Regions from separate parts of the Clostridium kluyveri DSM 555 genome, predicted to be linked through region 2. Evidence: riboswitches for the same ligand, from Rfam matches in the RefSeq annotation. Region 2 holds a riboswitch; the other holds the start of a gene.

Region 1 (12,157 bases), 1.6 Mb from region 2:
GGTGTGTCGGAACAGCCGGTGCTAAAACTATTGGAACTGTACCCTCAGCTTCAACGAGTGACACTTTGTCTGGACAATGATAAAGCTGGTCATAAAGCCGCCAGCCGCATTCATGAAACATTACGGCAGCAGAGATTTGAAGATGTGGTGTATGATGTTTCCGCACGCAAGGACTGGAATGAAGATTTGAAAGCATTATACTCGCAGGAGCAAGCCGCACCATCTATGGTAATGACATAAAAAGCATGACAGCTGATGAGTAACCGTCATGCTCAGTTTGCTTATTAACCAAATGTTACTAAAGCGGATTAACTGGAGTTTGCAGACTATATTCCAACTATTTTTCTTGCTGTATTTGCTGTTCGGATTGTAATCTTGTCCCTTATATTTGAACTGGCAGTCTTTGACCACCAATTTGTCTTTTGATAATCTTTTCGGTTAAAAGACCAGAAAACAGCATTTTTATAATTGTATACTTTCTCATACTCCTCTTTAGGACTTCCAACCTTATTATAAAACTCGTTATAAGATAAGGGAGGAAACATAAAAATAAGGTTATCATATATGTCCTTGTTATCATCGCCCCACCAATCGGGCGCATTATTTAATATATCTTCCAATTCTTCCTGTAAAATAATAAAAACTGGTATATCTAACTCAAACTTGTTTTTTATCATCATTTTTATTGTATTTACAAGAATAGCCGTATCATCTATATCACTTGAAAAGATAACGTTGCCGCTATTGAGGTGTGTAAAAACTTCTGTATAGCCCATTTCTACAAAACCTGTTTTTAGTTCAGACATTGCTATCTTATTTTTGCCGCTTACATTGATACCTCTTAATAATGCAATGTATCTTTTCATATACAATTTCACCTCTTAGAATTCTGATTTAATAATTCGTCTACTATCTTAAACTTGATTAACAATTGCCGAGCCTTATATTTCTAAGGCCAATATTTACAGTCATTATACTACAAGTTCAATTCAAATAAAAGAAAGGAGTTCCCTATGTTATCCCAAGTAACTATTCTAATTGCAGTGGCCGCCGTGATGTTTTTTGTCATCGGCGGTCTTTCTCTTTTAGCACACTATTATACCCTTAGCGGCATTAAATCTAAAACGGTCGGTGACGGTCAGCACGGTACCGCCCGTTTTGCCACAGAAAGCGAAATCAGACGGACATACACACATGTAACCTACGAGCCGGAAAAATGGCGGCGTGGGCAGAATCTGCCCACCTTGCAGGGGCTTGTGGTAGGGAGTAAGCAAAAGGCAGGCTCTACCACCGCCCTTATTGATGACGGCGATATTCACTGCCTCATGATCGGTGCTGCCGGTGTAGGTAAAACCGCAAACTTTCTATACCCCAACATCGAATACGCCTGCGCCTCTGGCATGAGTTTCCTCTGCACCGATACCAAGGGGGATTTGTTCCGAAACTACGCAGGCATCGCAAAGGATTATTATGGCTACAAAATATCTGTGCTGGATCTGCGTAACCCCACACGCTCGGATGGGGATAACATCCTGCAGCTGGTGAACCGTTATATGGATGCCTACATGGAAAATCCGGAGAATCTCGCGCTGAAAGCTAAAGCGGAGAAGTATGCCAAAATCACTGCCAAGACCATCATCTCCAGCAGCGGCGAGGATTCGGCAAGCTATGGGCAGAACGCCTTTTTCTACGATGCCGCCGAGGGATTATTGACATCCGTGATTCTGCTGATTGCAGAATACTGTCCTCCGGAGAAGCGGCACATCATATCGGTGTTCAAAATGATACAGGATTTGCTGGCTCCCTCCCCGGTGAAGAATAAAAGTCAGTTCCAGCTGCTTATGGATAAGTTACCGACTGACCATAAGGCAAGATGGTTTGCGGGAGCCGCCCTCAACACCGCAGACCAAGCAATGGCCTCCGTGCTGTCTACGGCTATGTCACGCCTCAATGCCTTTCTGGATTCCGAGATGGAGCAGATTCTGTGCTTCGACAGCTCGCTGGACACGGAAACCTTCTGCAAGGAGAAGTGTGCCATCTTTATTGTGTTGCCGGAGGAAGATAACACGAAATACTTTATGGTGTCGTTGTTCCTGCAACAGCTCTACCGGGAGATGCTGACCGTGGCCGATGAATACGGTGGCAAGCTTCCCAACCGGGTCATGATCTTTGCCGATGAGATCGGAACCATCCCTAAGATCCAGTCAATGGAGATGATGTTCTCCGCAGGCCGTTCCCGCCGCATCAGCATGGTACCCATCATTCAATCCTTCGCTCAGCTTGAGAAAAACTACGGCAAGGAGGGTTCCGCAATTATCATTGATAACTGTCAGGACATTTTATTTGGAGGCTTTGCACCCAACTCGGAAAGCGCAGATATCCTCTCAAGGGCGTTGGGGAATAAAACCGTCATGTCCGGTTCCATCAGCAGAGGAAAGAACGATCCCAGCCAGAGCCTGCAGATGATCCAGCGCCCGCTGATGACACCGGATGAGCTGAAAACTCTGCCCAAGGGGAACTTTATTTTGGCCAAGACCGGCTGCTGTCCCATGCGTACCAAGCTGCCGTTGTTCCTGAAATGGGGCATCCGATTCGAAAAGCCCTTTGAGGGGGAGGAACGTGCCGCCCGAAAGGTTCACTATGCCGACCGCTTTGAGCTGGAGCAGGAAATCCTCCAGCGAGGCTGTGCTTATGAGGAAGATGACTTTGCTGAATTTCCGGAGCCTCCCGGTGATGACCGCAACGGAGGTATGCTGCATACTCCAGTGCAGGAGCATGAGTCGGAGCTTCCCACCATGCCTCTACGTACCGATTAGGGGGTGTTCGTGATTTGAACTATCTTTCCTCACTCTATGCTGAAAATGTCCCACACCGTGCCGTGGCGGTTTACCGGTATCTGAAAGACCGGGCGAACAGGGACGGAACCTGTTATCCTGCAATCGGTACTATTGCTAAGGACTTGAAGCTCTCCCGCCGCACGGTACAGCGAGCCATCGCCGACCTCGAAAAGACCGGCTATCTTCAAAAGGAACAGCGCTGGCGGGAAAACGGCGGCAAGAGTAGTCTGCTGTTTACGGTGAAATGAGAAAACACATACCCTACCGCCAAGGGAGCAGTGCGTCCTGTCGGCGGCATATGGTATGTGTCATCATGGCCTATGCAGTGAACTTGTCACTCTAAGGATTTCTTTAAACACAGAGAAACAACAATAATTACTTTAACATGAAGAAAATCCACCTCCGAAGAAAGAAGATGGATTCTGCTTATCTGGCATCCAATAGCGCCTTGATGGTTGCGGCGGCTATTTTGATTTCCTTTTTGCCGCACAGCTGAATCATATGCATGAGCTGTTCTTTTTCTCTGTCTGAATGTTGAATTTCTGGGTAAAAGATCGTATCGGCTGATATTTTCAAGGCGCGGATAATCTTAAGTAGTACCGGCATTCTTGGGTGTTTGTTTTCATTTTCAATGGCCATTATGTATCTTGGCGTGACTCCGACCTGTTCCGCAAGGGCATCCTGTGTCATGCCTGCGGCAATCCGGGCTTCCTTTATGGTCTGACCAAATGAGTTCAGCAATTCCTCCACTGTAAGTTCACCTCCTCACCCAATTTTACAGTATGGGCTTAGGATTGAGAACGAACCAGTGATGACTGTTAGGGAGAACAAAAAACAATAATAACCTAGGTCATTGATGAAAAGCAAGATATACTGGTTGTTTTTTGAAGGTAACTTAAGAATAAACGATAGACTTAGGAAAGTTTCCTTCCTATGAAATAAAATCCATTCGATTTATGCCCGTTCATAGTCGTAAATGTCAGGCGTTCATATTTCAATGTGCTAAAATCAGCCATAAGCTCCTTCAACCATTTCTCTGAGTGATGGCGAAGAACGGCGCCTTCCGGCAATTCAAAGACACCATAGATGCCATACTTTTCTTCAAAGCTTTGATAGCGGGCTTGATTTCGTTCATCTGAATTGATAAGGAAATCATTGATGTAGAGAATTCCGTCAGGTTTTAATACACGATTTATTTCGGAAATCAGAGCCTGCTGTTCTTCATTGCTTTTGATACAAGTCAGGACGGCAAAGAGTATCACTGCGTCTATACTATGATCCGGCAAATCAATCCCTGCATCTTTTTTCAAACGGAGGTCAAGATAAGGAGCCTGCTGTTTTCCCCGTTCGATCATTCCCTGCGAAAAATCCATGCCAATCAGATGCCTGTACCCAAGATGATGCAATTCGTTTAATGTACGGCCATAGCCGCACCCAACATCAAGAATGACGGCATTGAGATCGAGATAATTGGCGAATTCATTTGCCTGAAATGGCGTTGTAAACTGTTTTGTCTCCGATACACTGTTCCAGTAATCTTTTTGTTCCATCGGATTATTCCTCCTTTTGTGATTTTATTAATTATATCGGGATACGTAGAAATTATTTCCATTGTAGTCATATACCGTAAAATACGCGTTGCTATTTCGCCTGTTTTGTATTTACCCCCTGAAAATAAGGCAGTCGCATAAACGCTTCCTTTAGCTTTTGCTTTGCAGATTGAAAAAGCATTTCGTTTCTATCCGTTAGCTCTTCTTCTCCAAAGTAGCGGTCTGCGATATATTTTGTATACCGCAGTTCCATCATCACACCCTCAATCCGCTCGCCAAAAAGCTCACGGTAATGATTAATAATATGTCCTCCCAAGTTTGCATTATCTATAACACTGTAGCCTTGTGCTGTAAGATTTTCGTGCAGTCCATACAACGTCTGCTCAGAGGATGTAACGCCGCGTCGGTTGGATAAATAAATATCTTGGCTGCCGCCATCGCCAAAGTCAAGGAAGAAACTGTGCAAGTCCAAAAGGAGAACCGACGGATACACCTTTAATTTTTCACGCAAAAGTTTTTCAAGCGCCTGATGATAAGGGTCATAATACAGGCCTACCCGACGGTTAATTTCATTCTCATTCAGCGGTGAAGAATACAAACGGCTGCCTTGAGTATTTTCCTGATAGACTACGGTTTTGCGGTAATCCCCATGTTTTGCACTATTGACCGGCCGGTTCATATCTACCACATAACGGCTTAGGTGGTTGATGATCGTGGTGCAGCCCATTGCAGGAAGAAAGTCGTATAGCTCCGGCAAGAACCAATCTGTGTTTGACAGACAGACGCCTTTAAGGAAGCTGCTGCGAATGTCTTCGGGGACAAAGGTGCCGCTGTGGGGTAAATCAATCACCACCGGAAACTGGTGTACGTTTTCATTTAAAACCGTATAGTGTTCCAAAATGCTCCGCTCCAATCTTACGAGTCTTTGATTTCTATTTGAACTTAACGGATGACCCATTCATTATCTCTTGCAGGGTATTCTGTTTTCTGCAAATGCCCATCAGAATGACCACAAAATATGCCTTGACTGTATTGCCAAGGATTTCTTCAATTACTCTGGGAATCCATATGACTGCAAACGGCAGTACCTTCCATGCGGTAAAAATTGTTTCACGCAATACGACTGTGTTAAGAGTGGTGACAATCAAACCGGAACCAATCATAGCGATAAGAAGTTGGGGGATCTGCTCCCTGCTTGTGTCATGAAAAATCTTTTTCGACAGGAAGAGATCAGCGGCTAACAACAGGATGCCGAGAGTTGCGCATCCAATCATTGCGGTTGTGACCCAAGAAATATATGTTGCCAGATTTCCCGATGGATCTTTTGTACCAATGGTTCTTTCAATCAGCATTTTACTGATAAGGTGCATGTTGTCCGTATTGACGTTTTCTTTTTGTACATGATTGTAGAATTCACGATTAACGCCATCGGCAGCCAGAAACGCAATATTACAAATCCCTGCTAATAACATGAGTACGGAAAAAATTGCAACTATCATTCTCATTTTCTTGTTGTCTTTGTTGCACAGGACAGACCATAATGCGCCCCGGATAAATCCACCGGCAGCTACGACCAGCGTCATAAGAGGTATATAGGTTCCAACAGGCTTTAAAAGGTAACCCAAAAAGTCAGAAAGCCCGGACACAACCGCGCCATATACTGGCCCGAATAACAGGGATGGCATAATGGAGAAAATGCCGGAGATGCCAACACTCATTCCATTTTGACCAAACACGGGTATGTAGAAAGAAAATGTTGTTTTTAAAACAAGTGAAATACTGAGAAATACCGCAGAGATTGTGATGCGGCGCACATATAAAGTTGTATTCTTCAATTTAACTTCTCCCTTCTTAAATAGAACGTGACATAGAAAGTTTATTGTTAAATTGAATTTCTAAGTTATAACCATCAAATACACCTCCTGTCATGCAGCACAGCTACACAACAAGAGGCACAATCATTACACCGCTTCTCCTTATGCAGCAGCGGGATGCGAACCTTGTACCGTAAGCCCTAAAAGGCTTTTCGTCCCTCTGACAACTCCCCGTTCAGAAGGCACTGCAAATCAATGATTTACGCACAACGTTCTACTCTGCTCTGATTCAAATGTTCTCTGAATGGTATTAAGTGCATTCAGAAAATAAAAAAGACCCACCAATCCAAGCATCATGCCCAGACGGTCGGCTTTCCAAAACGCTGTACTCCCTGTGGTTGAATCCACTTCCGTCAGTCATACAACACATTTATATTACCACTGCTCATTAGTATTGTCAACTTCAAGGCACAAATAGAAATTCATTGGACTCGCTGCATGATAGAGCGTGAGCTCGTAGGCTTTCAAAAATTCTTTCCAAGCAAAAAATTTATCGTATTAGCGCACAGCCAGCTCCCTCTCTTAATTAAAGTGAGAGGACTGGCTTTGCAAGGCGGTTGTTGCTTTCATTCGCGATTGCGTATATACTGAGAGAAAGACACAAGTTGGAGGAATACAAATGCTTGATTATATATCCGTACAGCAGGCCGCTGATCAATGGGGTATCTCAAAGAGAAGAATACAGAAACTCTGCGAGGAAAACAGAATAGCCGGAGCGGTTCGTTTCGGTCGCGCATGGGCAATTCCAAAGGATGCGGAGAAACCAGCTGATGCGAGGAAGAAAGAAGAAAAAAAGTAAATGAATCGAAGGAGGATTGAAAATGAGCTATAAAATCTTAGTGATTGATGATGATAAAGAGCTGTGTGCTTTGATCAGGCAGAGCGTGGCGGTTGAAAGTATAGACGCAGACCATTGCTATTCCGGTGCGGATGGGCTCGCCATGCTCCAGAAGAATGATTACCAGCTTATTCTTTTGGATGTGATGATGCCGGGAATGGACGGCTTTCAGACTATGGAGAAAATACGGCAGACAAGCAGTGTTCCCATACTAATGCTGACCTCCAAAAATGACAGCACATCAAAGGTTCGCGGACTGCGCTCGGGTGCGGATGATTATCTGACAAAACCCTTTGATATGGATGAACTGATTGCCCGTGTGGTTTCCTTAATCCGCCGTTATACGCGGTTCAATACGACTGGAGATCATTCACAGCCGCTGACTTATCAGGGGCTGACCATAGACTTGGACAGCCGGAGCGTAACCACTCAGAACGGGACGTTTGAATTGCCGCCGAAAGAATTTGACCTGCTGCTGTTCTGCGCGAAAAATCAGGGGAAGATTTTGACAAAACAGCAGATTTACGAGGAAGTTTGGGGTGAAGCATACGTTTATGATGACAGCAATATTATGGCGATTATCAGCAGGCTCCGCAAAAAAATCGAACCTGATTCCGGCGCTCCCTATTACATCCAGACGGTAAAAGGAATCGGCTACCGCTTCAACAAGGAGGTGTAAGCCGTGATTCTCGATGTGACATTAGGCATACTCTTCTTCCTTGCTCTTCTGTTCGGTATGATTTGTATGGGAAAACTCCTTGGTGTCAAGCGGCAGCTTCAGGACATGACAGATGCTCTGAATGACATTGAAGCCGGAAACGGAAATCGCAGAATTCTTGCCGTGGACAATGAGTTGACCGCAGACCTTTCCTACAAAATGAATGAAATTGTTACCCGTTACGAGGAACAGCTCTCCGGACTCAGGACAGCGGACGAAACCAATCGTCAACTCATGACTAGCCTCTCCCATGACGTGCGGACACCGCTCACTACATTGATCGGCTATCTGGATGCGTCGCATAGAGGCGTTGTCACAGGAAAAGAGCGCGAGGATTATCTGGAAATCGCCAGACACAAAGCCCACGACCTGAAGGATTATATCGATGTCCTTTTCGACTGGTTCAAGCTCAATTCCAGCGAATTCGCCTTATCCATAGAGCGGGTGGAGCTTGCGGAGCTAACCCGAAATGTTCTGAAAGACTGGATTCCCATATTTGAAGAAAATCATCTAGACTACGAAATTAATATTCCGGAAAGGCCGCTGTTTGCAAAGGTGGATTTGGACGGATATGCCCGTATTATCAACAATCTGGTGCAAAACGTCATTAACCATAGCCGGGCCACACAGATAAAAATCGAAATGACACAAGAAGGAAATAAAATTGAAATCCGTATCACAGACAACGGGATCGGCATCGAGAAAGCGGATCTGCCGCACATCTTTGAGCGGTTATACAAATGTGATAAAGGCCGCTCTGATAAGGGAAGCGGATTGGGACTGTCCATTGTCCGGCAGATGGTCGAAAAAATGGACGGTAAGATTACCGCCCAAAGTGAACCAAACCGATATACAGCGTTTATCGTTGGCTTCTCAGTAAAAAATTGAGTGAATCCCTGTCTGTGGGCAGGGATTTTTTTTCTGCCAAAATTGCAAGGTTAATGCAAGGTTAATGCAAGGTTAATGCAAGCTTGGCGTGTTACACTGGTTTCAGTAAGAAAAGGAGGTTCTGAGATTGAGTGATATAATCATTGAAACAAAAAATCTTACCAAACAATATGGCGCGCAGAATGGCGCGCAGAAAAGCGTTGCCAACCTGAGTATTCATGTAAAAAAGGGTCGTATTTATGGGTTGCTCGGACGAAACGGTGCCGGAAAAACCACGACGATGAAAATGCTGCTAGGCCTGACGCAGCCGACCTCGGGAGAGGTGAAAATTTTCGGTAAAAGCATTCGTGGAAATGAGAAAAAAATCCTGCCACGTGTCGGCAACCTCATTGAGTCGCCGGGCTTTTACCCAAATCTGACCGGCACGGAAAACCTGAATATCTTTGCCCGACTCCGGGGTGTTTCCAAGCGCAACGCTGTTTCCAGCGCATTGGAAGTTGTCGGGCTGCCGTACGGCGATAAAAAACTGTTTTCACAATACTCACTCGGTATGAAGCAGCGTCTGGCCATCGCGCTTGCCATCATGCACGACCCGGAACTGCTGATTCTGGACGAGCCGATCAACGGGCTTGACCCCATCGGCATTGCGGAAGTCCGTTCGTTCATCCGGGAGCTGTGCGACGCGAGAGGAAAAACCATTTTGATTTCCAGCCACATTCTTTCGGAAATATCCCTGCTGGCGGACGATATCGGCATCATCGACCATGGGGCTCTGCTGGAGGAAGAAAGTCTTTCTGAATTAGAAGAAAAAAACAGTAAGTATGTTCATTTCATCGTCTCCGACACGGCACAGGCGTCCAGAATCATGGAGCGAAGCTTTGGGACGAATAACTTTACGGTGGAAAATGACCGCAGTCTGCGCCTGTACGATACGAATTTGCCGGTGACGGCGCTCACCCGCGCTTTTATTGAGAGTGGATTGGAGGTCGCGGAAGCCCATACTTGCGAGGATACGCTGGAGGACTACTTCAAGCGCGTGACCGGGGGTGAGGGCATTGCATAACCTGATCCTCTGTGAATTTCAAAAGTTCAAACGGCGTCCCATGTTTCTGCTGGCGACACTGGCGGCATTCATTTTTCCGATTGTGATGACAGCGCTGTACTGGAACACCCCAACGCAGCCGGATTTTGACAATCTATTTTCGGGAATTGTTGACTACGGAGATTTCCTTCTGCTGCTTCCCATTTTGGTGGTAATCTCTACTTCGCTGTTTTTTACGGAGCAGGACAGCGACACGTTAAAAAACCTTGCGACGATCCCGGTCTCAAGAGAAAGGCTTGTGCTGGCGAAAATCAGCGTCATGGCGATTGTCGCCGTGGCCTATTCCCTCGGCGGATTTCTAGCCAGTGCAGTGTGCGCAAAGCTGCTGGGCATGGCTCTTATCAATATGGGGCAGAAATTTTTTCTCAGCATTTTGCTTGGGATTATGCTCCTGACAGCAGCTCTCCCATGCGTGGTGTTAGTGGTGTGGTTCAATAAGAACAACCTGATTTCCATTGTCATCACCCTGTTTTATACGATTGTCAACTACGTCGTCCACTTTACGGACGCAGGCATGCTGACACCTGTCGGCGTGAATATCGGGACTGTGCTGCCCATCCCGCTGATCAACCGCTGGATCTATCAGTTTTACGATCCGGGGAAAGGTTCAGCATCGGAATTTTATGAAACCATGCGGCCCTACTTCGTTTCCACCCCCGTCTGCCTTATAATCCTTGTGGTGATGGCGGTTGTGTTTACCGCGCTGATGATACGAATTTACAACCAGCGCGAACTATAGAAAGGAGGCGTGACGATGAATTTGATTCGCACAGAATTTCAAAAACTGAAACGGTACAGCATCATCCTCGTCGGCATCATCGGTGTAACCTGTTCTCCTATCATTTCAATTGCGATGCAGAACATGATGTCGGACGACGCCAAGACCGTTTTGAACTATACATTTCCTGATTTACTTAACAGCACCATCTGGAACAACATGACAATCTTTTTCCCTATGATTCTCGCCCTGATCGGCGGCTATATGATCAACCGGGAATACACGGATGACACCCTCAAGAATCTGCTGACCGTTCCCGTCAGCTTCCCGCGCCTTATGGCTGGCAAGCTGACCGCCCTCGGTGTGGTTGCGTTGCTGCTCGGCCTTTATAATGCATTCATTACAAGTATCGTCGGACTGATCTGCTGCCCGGAAAACATGTCGCTCTCCGTCATTGTATCGGGAAGCATCCAGATTATCGGTATGGCCCTCTTTACCTGTATTGGAGAATTCCCTCTGATCGCCCTTTGTGGGCGCAGACAGGACGCTTTCCGGGGCGGAGCCGTGGTTGCGTTCCTTCTCGGATACATTACGATTTACTTTAAGAATCCCGTGATCCGCAACCTGTGGCCGTTGTCAGCCGGGCTCAGTATCGTGGGGTTTGGCGGCGAAGGTTTTGTGTCCGATACCGCAGGCAGCTATGCTTCCACGCAGAACACTTTTATTGGCATCTGCGTAATCTTAGCAATGATAATACTGACAGGAATCATCATCCATATTCCGAGCAAAGATGCAGCTGCAGCCGCTTCCTTAAAGAAAGGCGGTCACGGCAGGCAAAACCGACAGGAGGCTTATAAGTGAAAAAATACATTCTCTTCTTAATGATCGCGTGCTGCTTCGTTTTCGTACTGACAGGCTGCACAAAAGATGAAATTGTCAATCATTATAACGAGGCTTTGCAGGAGGCCGGGGACGATAACCTGACGAAAGACAGCAAATTGCAGGGAAAGCGCAGCTTCGGCTCCGACAGCTATGTCGGAAACTATTCCGCTGATTATGACAGCTTCACGGGAACGGAAACCCTCTTTGGCGGAACGGCGCTGGAACGAAACGACGGAAATGAAATCAAAGTCACCTGCACACTCAACATCACGGATGGGACTGCAAAGGTTGTTTTTAAGTCAGGGACGGATGACCCTCAGGTGCTGATCGAAAGCAGCGGCGATTATTCTGAAACAATTGAGCTGCCATCTGCCAGCAACTATATTGCCGTTGAGGGCGATGGCTTCACCGGCTCTGTAGAACTGGAAATCAAATAAAAGGAGTTAAAAAACCATGAAAAATAAAATTCTAAGTATCATTGCCTTTATAACGATCTTTGTCCCCATTACGATCCTCTTTGTGTGGAAGCCGTCCGACCCGAACGCGACAGGTATCGTGATCGGTTACTTCATCTTCATCGCGCTCAGCTTTATTTATTCACTGTTTCTGTTTGCCAAAAAGCATTTGAGAGATATTTATACCAAAATTGCTCTTGGCCTGAACGCGGTGTACCTTGTGGGTATTCTGGCTTTTGTCGTGATTCCGCGTCTTATCTAAGATTGTCAGAAAAAATAACACGGGATTATCTAT
Region 2 (12,157 bases):
TGTGGATACTATGATTTTAGATAAAACTGGAACTATAACTTACGGAAATCGCATGGCATCAAAATTTATCCCTGTAGGAGATGTGAAAGAGCAGGAGTTAATTCATTATGCTGTTATAAGTTCTTTAAGAGACAACACTCCAGAGGGAAAATCCATTGTAGGGCTTGGTGAAAAGCTTACTGGGATACAAAATGAAGATATACCTGGTATGGAGTTCATAGAATTTACTGCGCAGACACGTATGAGTGGCGTGAAGCTTCCAGATGGCACAAGAATCCGCAAAGGTGCTTCTGACGCAATTGGGAAATATGTTCGGGAATTAGGTGGTGTGATTCCAAAGGATTTAGCTGTGCAGGTAAGGGAAGTGTCAAAGCTTGGTGGTACTCCTCTGGTAGTTTGTGTAAATGACAGGGTTTTAGGAGTTATTTATTTGAAAGATACTATAAAAGCTGGGCTTGTAGAGCGCTTTGCAAGACTTAGGGCTATTGGAATCAAAACTGTAATGTGTACCGGTGATAACCCCTTAACGGCAGCTACTATAGCACAGGAAGCCGGTGTGGACAGCTTTATTGCAGAATGCAAGCCGGAGGATAAGATTGAGGCTATTAAAGCTGAGCAAGCTGAGGGCAAGGTGGTTGCTATGACAGGTGATGGTACCAATGATGCCCCAGCACTGGCACAGGCAGATGTGGGTATTGCAATGAACAGTGGAACTTCTGCGGCAAAAGAAGCAGCCAATATGGTAGATTTGGATTCCGATCCTACTAAAATATTGGATGTTGTAGAAATCGGAAAACAGCTTTTAATTACACGAGGTTCATTAACTACATTTAGTATTTCCAACGATGTAGCAAAGTATTTTGCAATTATACCTGCTATATTTATGGGGGTCATTCCTCAGATGAATATGTTGAACATTATGTCATTGTCTACATCCTATAGTGCAATTCTGGCCGCGTTGATCTTTAATGCTGTTGTTATTCCGTGTCTAATTCCACTTGCTATGAAGGGGGTTAAATATAAACCACAGCGTTCTGAAAAGCTGCTCACCCGTAATATGTTGATTTATGGTCTGGGAGGAATTATAGCACCTTTTGTAGGAATCAAAGTGATTGATCTTATTATTACGCCTTTGCTTGCGGCCTTTGGCCTATAAAAAGTTCTTTTTGGGGAAAAGGAGTGGGTTTTTATGGATAGTTTTTTAAAGAATGTGGGTATTATGGCAATTGGCTTTTTAGTGGTCTATATCTATAAAAGGATAGTAGACTATTATGATCTTGAGCAGTTGGAATATTCTGAATGTGATAAGAAGAGTGAATCCATTAAAAAAGCCGATAAAGAAATATCTTACCATAACACCCTTAGGTCTAGAACAGGAGGTGATAAAATGAGTACATTTTTTAAAGGAATAAAAAAACCATTTTTGGTTACGCTGGTGCTGTTATTAGTATGTGGGCTAGCATACCCTCTGATTCTCACAGGCATCAGTCAGGTAATATTTCCAAAGCAAGCTAATGGAAGTTTGGTGATAGTAAATGGTAAAGCTATTGGCTCTGCTCTTATAGGTCAGGATTTTACAGATGGCAGGTTTATGAAAGGTCGTCCCTCAGCAGTCAATTATAATACCTACATCAGAGAAGACAAAGACAGTGGTAATTATGCTGGAGTTGGGTCTGGGTCAAAAAATTATGCGCCTACCAATCCCGAACTGGTCAAACGTGTACAGGAGGATATAGATGCATTTTTAAAGGCAAATCCTTCTATTAAAAAAGAGGATATTCCCACAGACTTATTGACGGCATCTGGCTCTGGTCTTGATCCACATATAAGTCCTGAGTCCGCTGCTGTTCAAATTCTAGCCTTAGTGAAAAGTACTGGTTTATCAAAGGATAAGCTGGAGACAATTGTTAAAAATAACACGCAAGGCAAAGCCTTTGGTGTTTTTGGAGAGAAAACAGTAAATGTACTGAAGGTAAACTTGGACATTGCAAAGGAATTGGGATTGTTTAATAAGAAATAAGCGAAATGTCGATGTCTTGTTTTTAAATTTTTATAATGGCTTAACATAATAAAAAATTTAATGAAATATACCTAAAGTTTTCATTAAAAAGTATAATTTATATAAACTTTAGGTATATTTTTAAATTGCAATATAATAAACTGTCAAATGGTGAATATCTAGTGTTATGCTCATGGCTAATCAAATAAAAATCACTAAGGGGGTTTTATGTATGCAGGCTGTTTCAAAAATTATGAATTGTAAACTTTAAAATATTTTGGGTATGTAATTTTTAATGGTGAAATAATCGTATATTTGAAAAAGCCATTACCATATTATATTTATTGCATGCGTCTATTACTATATCATCTCTCAGTGAACCACCAGGCTGGACTATATATTTTACACCACTTTGAGATGCTCTATTAATGTTATCTCTAAATGGAAAGAATGCATCTGAAGCTAAACATACTCCGGATAAATTAAATAGCCAAGATGTTTTTTCTTCCTTTGTCAGTCTATTAGGTATTTTATTAAGCACTTTATTCCATTCTTTTATCTCCACTTTAGTAATATCATCTCTTAAGTATTGTTCTATGACATTATCTTTGTTTGGTGTTGAAACGCCTTCTTTGAAAGATAAACTGAGCACAGCAGGATGTTGCCTTAAATACCATTCTTTCTATATTTTCAGGTTCATAATCATAATCCATTTTAATAATGCAGTAATTTCCTTTTTTCTTTTTCATTAAAAGTTTTAGGGCTTCATCTGTATATCCTGGAGCAATTATTCCATCTGAAACAGATCTACTTAAAATTGTTGCAGTAGATACATCCACAATATCACTTATAGCTGCCCAATCACCATAGGAAGACATTCTATCTGCACCTCTGGCTCTGGCATAAGCAGAAGCCACAGGAGATAATTCAATATCTTCAACAGAATATGCCTTTTTTAATACATCATTTAAAGGGAGACCCACTGCAGCACCAGCTGGACTTACATGTTTAAAAGATGCTGCTGAGGGTAATCCTAATGTTTGTTTCAACTCTTTCACTAATTGCCATGAATTAAAAGCATCCATAAAATTGATATAACCTGGTTTACCATTCAAAATTTCAAATGGTAGTACTTTATCTTTTACATAAATTCTTGATGGATTTTGATGTGGATTGCATCCATATTTAAGTATAATTTCAGAACTTCTCATTACTATAACCTCCAAAATAATTCAATCACTAATCTTTTGATATTAGTTGTTACTTCAAAATCCTTTGAGCTGTTGTTTCAAAGGATCATTCAGTAACTGACAGCTATTTTATTTTACTTGATTAACTTCGATAGCTCCTTAAATAACTGTGTTCCTGCCATTTTCAACAAATCGAAGAACACCGTTTCGGTGTTACTTATCACAGCTCCCATTGCCGACATTTGGGATAGACCGTTTAAGTAATTTTCTTTTGTACGAGAACATACAGCGTCACTTATAACAAACACCTGATAATTACGAGCAAGTAAATCTCTAACTGTTTGGAAAACACATACATGGGTTTCCATTCCTGTAATAATGATTTTCTTTTTTCCTGATTGTTTTAAGGTATCAATTACTTCATCAGTGCAGCCGGAAAAAGTAATTTTTTCATGGACTGATACTTCATTAATATTGTAGTGTATTTCTGGAACTGTCTTTCCAAGACCTTTTGGATATTGTTCGGTGATAATTGTGGGAATCTCTAACTTATTGGAGACAGATAGTAAGGTATTGGTATTCTCAATTACTTTTTGGGAAGTGGGCATTGCTGGAATCAGACGTTCCTGAATGTCAATAACTATTAATGCTGATTCTTCTTGGATTAAAGTAAATTTATCCATTAAATAATCTCTCCTTTTTTAATATAGCTTAATTAAACTTTACAGTAAAAATCATTTATAATCTATTTTATTATACAATAAAATAATCAAAAATATATGATAGAGATAGAGTTCAATATGCTATTTTAAATGGGGGTGGAAAACTATAGATTGGTTCACAGGTAAAATATCAAAAAGAGATACCAACTGAACTTATTCTACATAGGGTAACTGCGGGATAAATGTAATAAAATTACTATATTGGACAATGCTTGACTTATTTTGTATAATTGATTCAAAGTAGCAGAGTAAATATTATGCGTAAAGTGTTAGAGAATGGGAGGTTGTCTCTAAACGAAAAGCTTAAATACTTGTTATATAAGATTTAAAGCTTACGATATAATATTGCTTCCGCTGTTATATTAAAGAGATCTTAATATTTATTTCTTTTCTCTTTAGTGTGGCTGCATTAAAGAGAAAAGAGGTGGTTCTGTGAAAAAATTAAATTAACTTTCTGTGTAAATTAGATTTAAATTATAACATACTGGAGGTAAAATATGTGAAAAGCAGAATGAATTTAAGATTTCTTGTTATTACAGCAGTTTTTATTGCTATTGCAATTGTTTTAAGACCCTTTGCTATAACTGTGGCTGCAGGAGGTATATTAACCATGAGAATAAGCTTTGATGCCATATGTTACACAGCACCGGGACTTATTTTTGGTCCGCTATATGGGGGAATTGCAGGGGGATTGATAGATGTATTTGGATATATGATGAAACCTATGGGTGGATATATTCCTCTGTTTACCATAACTAATATAATAGCAGGTATTTTACCTGCTGTGCTGTGGAGGATCATAAGAAATAAAAGCAATTACAAAATTAGAAATTATTACAGTATATTTTTTATATTGCTGTTTCTAATAGGTTTTATAAATTTTATTATAATAAAATTTATGTCTAATACTACTTTAAACAGGCTATTTATGTTTTTAGGCAAAAAATCTCAATACTTTAGCTATGGATTTATGCTGATAGGTATCATAGGTATTTTAATTTTGCTTATAAATCTATTTATTAATAAAAATTCAGCCAAGTTCTATAGTTTTATAAACAATTACTATTTTAAGATGGTAATTGTTTTAGGCATTTCGGGAATTTTTATATGTACTATAAATACCTATATTCTACTTATATTCACTCCAGCTCTTATAGCTAAAGGATTTATGCTCTTATGGATACCTAGAATAGTTGAAACTTTACTTATGACTGCAATTAATTCTTATATAGTATGCATAATTCTATATTCCTATAATTTATTTTATAGTAGAGTAGTTAAAAAGGCTTAAAAAGAATTTAGTTTATCCGATAAATATAAATACAATATGTAAAGTGAAATTTTAATATACATTATAAATATTATGTATATTAAAATTAATGTAAATTAGTATATAAAAAGAGTGTATATGATTGACAAAAACTTAAGTTCAGTATTATAATTACATTACTTTTACTTTAACGGACTCTGGGAATATTAGCTAATTGTAGCGTTTGTATAAAAAGGTAAATATTAATTACGGATTATTAAAAATATGCTAACTAGAGAGACTAGAGGCTGTATTTTATTATGTATAATAAGATACAGCCTCTTTAATATTAACTATATCTAAAAGCTTAACAAGATAAAGTATTTTTAAATTAAGTAACTAATGGATATATTAGTATATTTGAGTTGTTATTCATTTTGAAAAAGTTAAAATAATTTTATTGTGAGGTGAAATGTTATGAAATTTTTTGAAAAAGCTAAAACGGGAACAAAATTAATCTCAGAGCTTACTAATGTCATGAAATTTTTTAAAAAATCCAAGGTGAGAACAAAATTGATTTTACAATTTACTTTGGTTGCATTGTTTATAGCAATAGTTGGTATTATATCGATATTATCTTTAAAAGCTGTGACAAATAATTCAGAGGATATGTATAATGTTGGAATACAAAGTGTTTTTGTATCAGATAACATAAAGCAAAATCTGATACAAATTGAGAAAGACCTGTTAGAGTTAGTTTACGTAAGGGATGCTTCCCAAAAAACATATTTAAAAAATGACATTAAGACTATGAGTTCTAAAAATGAAAAGAATATTGCAACTCTTGAAAAACTTAAAATGAGTGCAAATGAAAAACAGATGTGGTTAGATTTCACTAAACAGCATCATCAGTATATTCTAATAAGGGAGAACATTATACAGTTTGTAGACAGTAATAATCTTGATGAGGCAGTAATACAATATGAAGTTATGGAAGAAGTAAATAATAACATTTTGAAGACTTTAGATAAATGTATTAATAGTAGTATCAATAAAACAAATAATATAAATATAAAAAGTAATTCTATATACATAAAAAATAATATAACAATAGGTATATTAATGATAGCCTGTATATTGGCGGCAATAGCTCTTGGAATGTTTTCCTCTAGGAATATAAATAATTCTTTATCTAAAATAGAATCCTTTGCAGAAAGGCTTTCAAAATTCAATCTTTCCTTACCTATGAATGGTATAAAAGGAAATGATGAGTTTGTTAAAACTGGAAAAGCCCTTAATATTGCCCAACAAAATATAAAAAATTTGATAAAATCACTTATAGAAAATGTACAAAAAGTTAATGTATCAAATGAAGAACTTTCTAGAGCAGTGAAAGAATTATCGTTAAATTCACAGAATATAAATAATGCAGTAAAAGATATAACATTAGGTATAGAGGAAACTACTTCTTCTTCAATGCAGATAACCGCATCTATGGAGGAAGTTGATTCAAGTGTGAGTGAACTGGCGGGAAAAGCTACTGAAGGAAGTGGCAATGCCAATAAATCCAAAGAAAGAGCTTCTGAAGTTCAAATAAAGGGTGAAAGTGCTATATTAGAAGTTAAGAACTTATATGATGAAAAGAAAGATAGAATGGTACAAGCTATTAAGGAAGGTAAGGTAGTAAGTAATATAAAAGTAATGGCAGATACCATTGCAGATATAGCAGGACAGACTAATCTTCTGGCACTTAATGCAGCTATAGAAGCTGCCCGGGCAGGAGAACAGGGAAGGGGTTTTGCAGTAGTAGCAGAAGAGGTAAGAAATTTGGCAGAACAGTCAGGTAGTGCAGTAACAAGTATAAAAGATACTATAGTGAAAGTTCAGAAGGCATTCAAAAATCTTTCTGATAATAGTGATGAAATATTAAAATTTATAAATGAAAATGTAAATCCTAGAATGGAACAGTTTGGTGAAATGGGAAGTCAATATTATAGTGATGCCAATTTTGTGAGTAAAATGTCTGAGGAAATAGCAGCTATGTCTGAGGAACTTAATGCTACTATAAATCAAGTTAGTGAAACGGTAAATAATATGGCTGAATCTGCACAGAAGTCTTCTGAAAATACTAAATTAATAGAAGAAAGTATTCGTAAAAATACAGAATCCATAAGACAAATAGATTTAACTACAAAGGGGCAGGAGAAACTTGCACAGGATCTTAATGAAATAATACAGAAGTTTCAAATATAATTTTTATTTGAAGAAGGTTCAAATGCAGAAAGGTATTTCTCATAAGTAAATTTCACTTGAACCTTAGAAATCACTTGATTGAATGTTTAACTATATTATTATATAATTCTATTAGGCTCATATAGTTAAAATATGAGCCTAATAAGCATAGAAAAAGAGGTAATATTATGGAAATTACTAATCTTAGTTCACAAGATATAATATTTTCATTGGATATAGGAACAAGATCTGTAATAGGCACTGTAGGGATATTAAAGGATAAAAAATTCCGTGTAGTAGCAGAAAGGTGCATAGAGCATGAAGAAAGGGCAATGGTTGATGGCCAAATACATGATGTGGCTCTTGTGGCAAATGTGGTAAATACCATAAAAAGTGAACTTGAAAAAGATTTAAATATGAAAATAAAAGATGTGGCTATTGCCGCTGCAGGAAGATTTCTTAGAACTATAGTAGTAAAGGAAGAAATAGAAGTAGATTATACAGGAGAGATAGATAGGAATATTATAAGAAGTTTGGAACTAACTGCGGTAAAGTCTGCCGAAAAAAAAATAAATGAAAGTGTTAAGGGAAGATTGTACTGCGTAGGGTATAGTGTAAAGAACTATTATTTAAATGGATATGTTATAAGTAATCTGTTAAGTCATAAAGGGAATAATGTATCCGCAGAGGTTATAGCAACCTTTCTTCCAAGGTCTGTAATAGATAGTTTATATTCTGTTATGGAAAAGGTGGGTCTTAACGTTGTAAATTTAACTTTGGAACCTATTGCCGCAATGGAAGCTGCTGTTCCACAAAATTTAAGGTTGTTGAATCTAGCTCTAATTGATATAGGAGCAGGAACTTCAGATATAGCATTAAGTAATAGGGATAGCATAAGTGCCTATGGCATGGTACCAGAGGCGGGAGATGAAATAACTGAAGTTATAGCTCAAAATTATTTAGTGGATTTTAATACTGCAGAAAGTATAAAGAGGCAGTGTGACAAGCATAAGAATATAACTTATACAGATGTGTTAGGTATAGAAAATGAAATATCATCAGAAGATGTAGTAAAACTTATAACTCCTACTGTGAAAAAAATAACAGATAAAATTGGAAGTAAAATAATAGAATTGAACGGAGGCAAACCCCCTAATGCTATTTTTTTGGTGGGAGGTGGAGCACATACTCCTAAATTAAAAGAGTTTTTAGCTAAGGGGCTAAATATACCGCTTAAGAGAATTGCAATAAAAGGAAGAGAAGCTGTGGTGGATTGTGTTTGCACAGATAATTCCTTAGGGAGCACGGGAGTTACGGTTTTAGGCATAGCTTTAATTTGCATAAAAAGGTTAGGACATGGTTTTATTGATATAATGTTAAATGGAAAGGTGGTAAGTCTTTTTGATTCCCATAGGCATACAGTTATGGATGCAATGCTGCATGCTGGTATAAGTCCTGATGTATTGATAGCAAAAAATGGGAATAACATAAGATTTACCCTAAATGGAATAAAAAGAGTTGCTTTCGGAACGTTGGCTTCTAGTGCGGAGATAACTGTAAATGGATTTTCCAAAAGTATAGATGAGGAAGTGAAGGAAGGGGATAATATAGAAATAAAATATGCCCTTAATGGAGAAGCAGCTTCACCTAAAATTAAGGATTATATAAAAAAAATATATTCTACAAGTTTTTTTATAAATGATATAATAGAAAATTTAGAGCCTATTGCCTACATAAATAAGAATAAGGTAAGTTTAGACAGTAATATAAATGAAGGAGATAACGTAGTAATAATTTTTCCGGAAACTTTGAGAGATTATGAAAAATATGTTTCTCTTCATAATCAAGATAGTGAAAAATTTATGTACTATTTAAATGGAAAGGAATTGGATAAGAATTATATAATAAATGAAGGAGATAGAATTTACAGAGTACTAAAAAATCAGGAAGAAAAAGGGCAAATTACAGGTAATATAGGGGAAAATTTAATGGAGGATAAAGTACATAAGATTACAAAAGAAGATAAGGAGAATTTTCAGGAAATAAATAAAATCAAAGAAGATAATAAAAAAGAAATAACTGTTACTGTAAATGGTAAGAATATAGTACTTAAAAAGAAAAAAGAGTATATATTTGTAGATATATTTAATTATGTGGAATTTGATTTAAGCAGGACAAGAGGAAAACTATATTTACATTTAAATGGGAACAATGCAGGATATTATGATAAGCTGTCTCAGGGAGATATAATAGAGCTTGGATGGGAATAGAGTTTTATAAATAATTGGAGGTAGGAATATGGCTAGAGATTTTTTTAATATGGCACAGTCTATAAAGAAAGAATTAATTGATATAAGAAGAGATCTTCATAGGCATCCTGAACTAGGGTATGAAGAGGAAAGAACTTCTTTTAAAATAAAAGAATTCTTAAAAAAAATAGGTATAGAATATATGGAAACTGCTGGTACAGGGGTTTGTGGAATAATAAGGGGAAAAGGAAATAAAACTATAGGTATAAGGGCTGATATAGATGCACTTCCTCTGGAAGATCATAAAAACTGCAGCTATTCTTCTAAAGTAAAAGGAAAGATGCATGCCTGCGGTCATGATGCACATACCACTATACTTTTAGGAACAGCTAAAGTTTTAAATAGCGTAAAGGACGAATTGAAAGGAACAGTAAAGTTGTTTTTTGAACCTGCGGAGGAAACCACTGGAGGAGCTAAGCTGATGGTAAAGGAAGGGGCACTTGAAAATCCCAGAGTAGATAGGGTGATAGGACTTCATGTGGATGAAAATATAGAAGTAGGAAATATAGGTGTAAAATTGGGGGTGGTAAATGCAGCTTCTAATCCATTTACCATAAAAATTAAAGGAGTGGGAGCCCATGGTGCAAGACCCCACATGGGAGTCGATCCCATAGTTATAAGCAGCCATGTAATATTAGCACTTCAACAAATTGTAAGCAGAGAACTTCCTCCAACTGATGCGGCAGTTATTACAGTAGGATCCATACATGGAGGAACTGCTCAAAATATAATACCAGAAGAAGTTGTAATAGCTGGTACCATGAGGACTATGAGAACTGAACATAGGGAATATGTTAAAGAAAGACTCAGGGAGATAACCTTTGGTGTTGTAAACTCTATGAGAGGAAAGTATGAAATAGATATAGAAGAGAGCTATCCTTGTCTGTATAATGATGATGATGTAATTAAAGATATTTTAAAGGCAGCTTATAAGGAAATAGGAGAAGAACATGTAAAAATGCTGGAAAGTCCAAGTATGGGTGTGGAGAGTTTCGCTTATTTTTCTATGGAAAGGCCTTCTGCATTTTATTATTTAGGTTGTAGAAATGAAAGTAAAAATATAATATATCCAGCTCATGGAAGCCTATTTGATATAGATGAAGATTGCCTTCCTATTGGAGTTTCCATACAGTGCAGGGCAGCTTATGATTTTTTGAAATAAGTGGTATTGTTAATATGGTCAAATAGTATATTGGATAAATTATGCCTAAAGTTTTCATTGCAGATATGATTAAACTTTAGGTATATTTTTAAAAAAATCTATCTGAAGGTATTCTTACATTACATATGAATTTTGATATAATAAATTTTATATATTGCTTTATGCAATAATAGTATTATATAATTAAATATTGTTGGTATAAAGTTTCAAAATAAAAAATATTTAAGATACCAGGAGAGATAAAATGAAAGTAGAAATAGGAAGTAATGAATCAGGTCAGCGATTGGATAAATTTTTAAGAAAATGGCTTCGGGATGTACCTATAAGCGGCATATATAAGGCTATAAGAAAAGGCGATATTAAAGTAAATGGAAAAAAGACTAAAGAGAAGTATTTTCTTATGGATAAGGATATAGTAGAAGCTCAATATATAATTTCCAAGGGGAAAAGTTTTGAGTTTAATAAGGTAAACAGTAATTTTTTGAAGATAACCTATGAAGATGAAAATATGATTCTGGTGGAAAAGTGGCCGGGAGTGTTAGTGCATTCAGATAAAAAGACTGATGATGTGACTTTAACAGATTATGTATTATCTTATTTATATGACAAGGGAGATTTTAAACCGGAAACAGAAGTTACATTTACTCCTTCTCCCTGTAATAGGCTGGATAGAAATACTTCAGGTATAGTAATATATGGAAAAAACTATGAGTCGTTGAAATTGTTAAATGAAATAATAAGAGAGAGAAATATAAGAAAATATTACCAGGCGTTGGTGAAGGGAAGAATAAATGAAGGTATTTATGAAGGATATATATTAAAAGATAGAAAAAATAATATTTCAAATGTATATGATTCACCTAAAAAGAATACTAAAAAGATATCTATGGATGTAAAAGTTCTTCATACCTGCGGTACTTATTCTTTAGCGGAATTAGAGCTAATTACAGGTAGAAGTCATCAGTTGAGGACCCATTTAGCACATTTAGGAAATCCCATAATAGGAGATACTAAATACGGCATATCTAAAATAAATAGTTTTTTTTATAACAAGTATGGTTTAACCTATCAGTATTTATACGCCTATAAGGTAATTTTTAAGGATTGTAATGGAAAGTTAAGTTATATGAATAACAAAACTATATCAGAAAAGCTTCCACCTATATTTAAAAAGATAAAAAATGATATATTTAATAAATTTTAAATATTTATTGTTTTGCAAGTTTTTTGACAGGGAGTTTTAAATTATGAAAGAACAATCAACAACTAAAGGTTTTGCCATACTTTCTATGGC

Evidence for each region. A riboswitch is a leader RNA that binds a small molecule or an ion and turns the genes downstream of it on or off. The one in region 2 is predicted to bind tetrahydrofolate.
Region 1: linked by a shared signal. The riboswitch ahead of CKL_RS18780 (ECF transporter S component) and the one ahead of CKL_RS07270 (ECF transporter S component) in region 2 are both predicted to bind tetrahydrofolate.

The regions. Positions count from the first base shown of each region.
Region 1 is NC_009706.1:3,898,257-3,910,413, reverse strand. It holds gene CKL_RS18815 (DUF3991 and toprim domain-containing protein) at 1-240, shown strand, start outside; gene CKL_RS18810 (DUF1697 domain-containing protein) at 327-866, opposite strand; gene CKL_RS18805 (VirD4-like conjugal transfer protein, CD1115 family) at 1,014-2,816, shown strand; gene CKL_RS18800 (helix-turn-helix domain-containing protein) at 2,831-3,085, shown strand; gene CKL_RS18795 (helix-turn-helix domain-containing protein) at 3,264-3,587, opposite strand; gene CKL_RS18790 (class I SAM-dependent methyltransferase) at 3,752-4,387, opposite strand; gene CKL_RS18785 (N-formylglutamate amidohydrolase) at 4,479-5,285, opposite strand; gene CKL_RS18780 (ECF transporter S component) at 5,320-6,222, opposite strand; THF riboswitch at 6,370-6,485, opposite strand; ZMP/ZTP riboswitch at 6,552-6,632, opposite strand; gene CKL_RS18775 (excisionase family DNA-binding protein) at 6,881-7,060, shown strand; gene CKL_RS18770 (response regulator transcription factor) at 7,083-7,778, shown strand; gene CKL_RS18765 (sensor histidine kinase) at 7,782-8,705, shown strand; gene CKL_RS18760 (ABC transporter ATP-binding protein) at 8,833-9,768, shown strand; gene CKL_RS18755 (ABC transporter permease) at 9,752-10,546, shown strand; gene CKL_RS18750 (ABC transporter permease) at 10,562-11,386, shown strand; gene CKL_RS18745 (hypothetical protein) at 11,383-11,844, shown strand; gene CKL_RS18740 (hypothetical protein) at 11,861-12,124, shown strand.
Region 2 is NC_009706.1:1,520,170-1,532,326, forward strand. It holds gene kdpB (potassium-transporting ATPase subunit KdpB) at 1-1,156, shown strand, start outside; gene CKL_RS07250 (K(+)-transporting ATPase subunit C) at 1,388-2,020, shown strand; partial or broken gene CKL_RS07260 (hypothetical protein) at 2,292-3,210, opposite strand; gene CKL_RS07265 (hydrolase) at 3,324-3,872, opposite strand; THF riboswitch at 4,154-4,270, shown strand; gene CKL_RS07270 (ECF transporter S component) at 4,411-5,202, shown strand; gene CKL_RS07275 (methyl-accepting chemotaxis protein) at 5,638-7,413, shown strand; gene CKL_RS07280 (cell division protein FtsA) at 7,581-9,662, shown strand; gene CKL_RS07285 (M20 metallopeptidase family protein) at 9,691-10,863, shown strand; gene CKL_RS07290 (RluA family pseudouridine synthase) at 11,108-12,067, shown strand; gene CKL_RS07295 (putative polysaccharide biosynthesis protein) at 12,111-12,157, shown strand, end outside.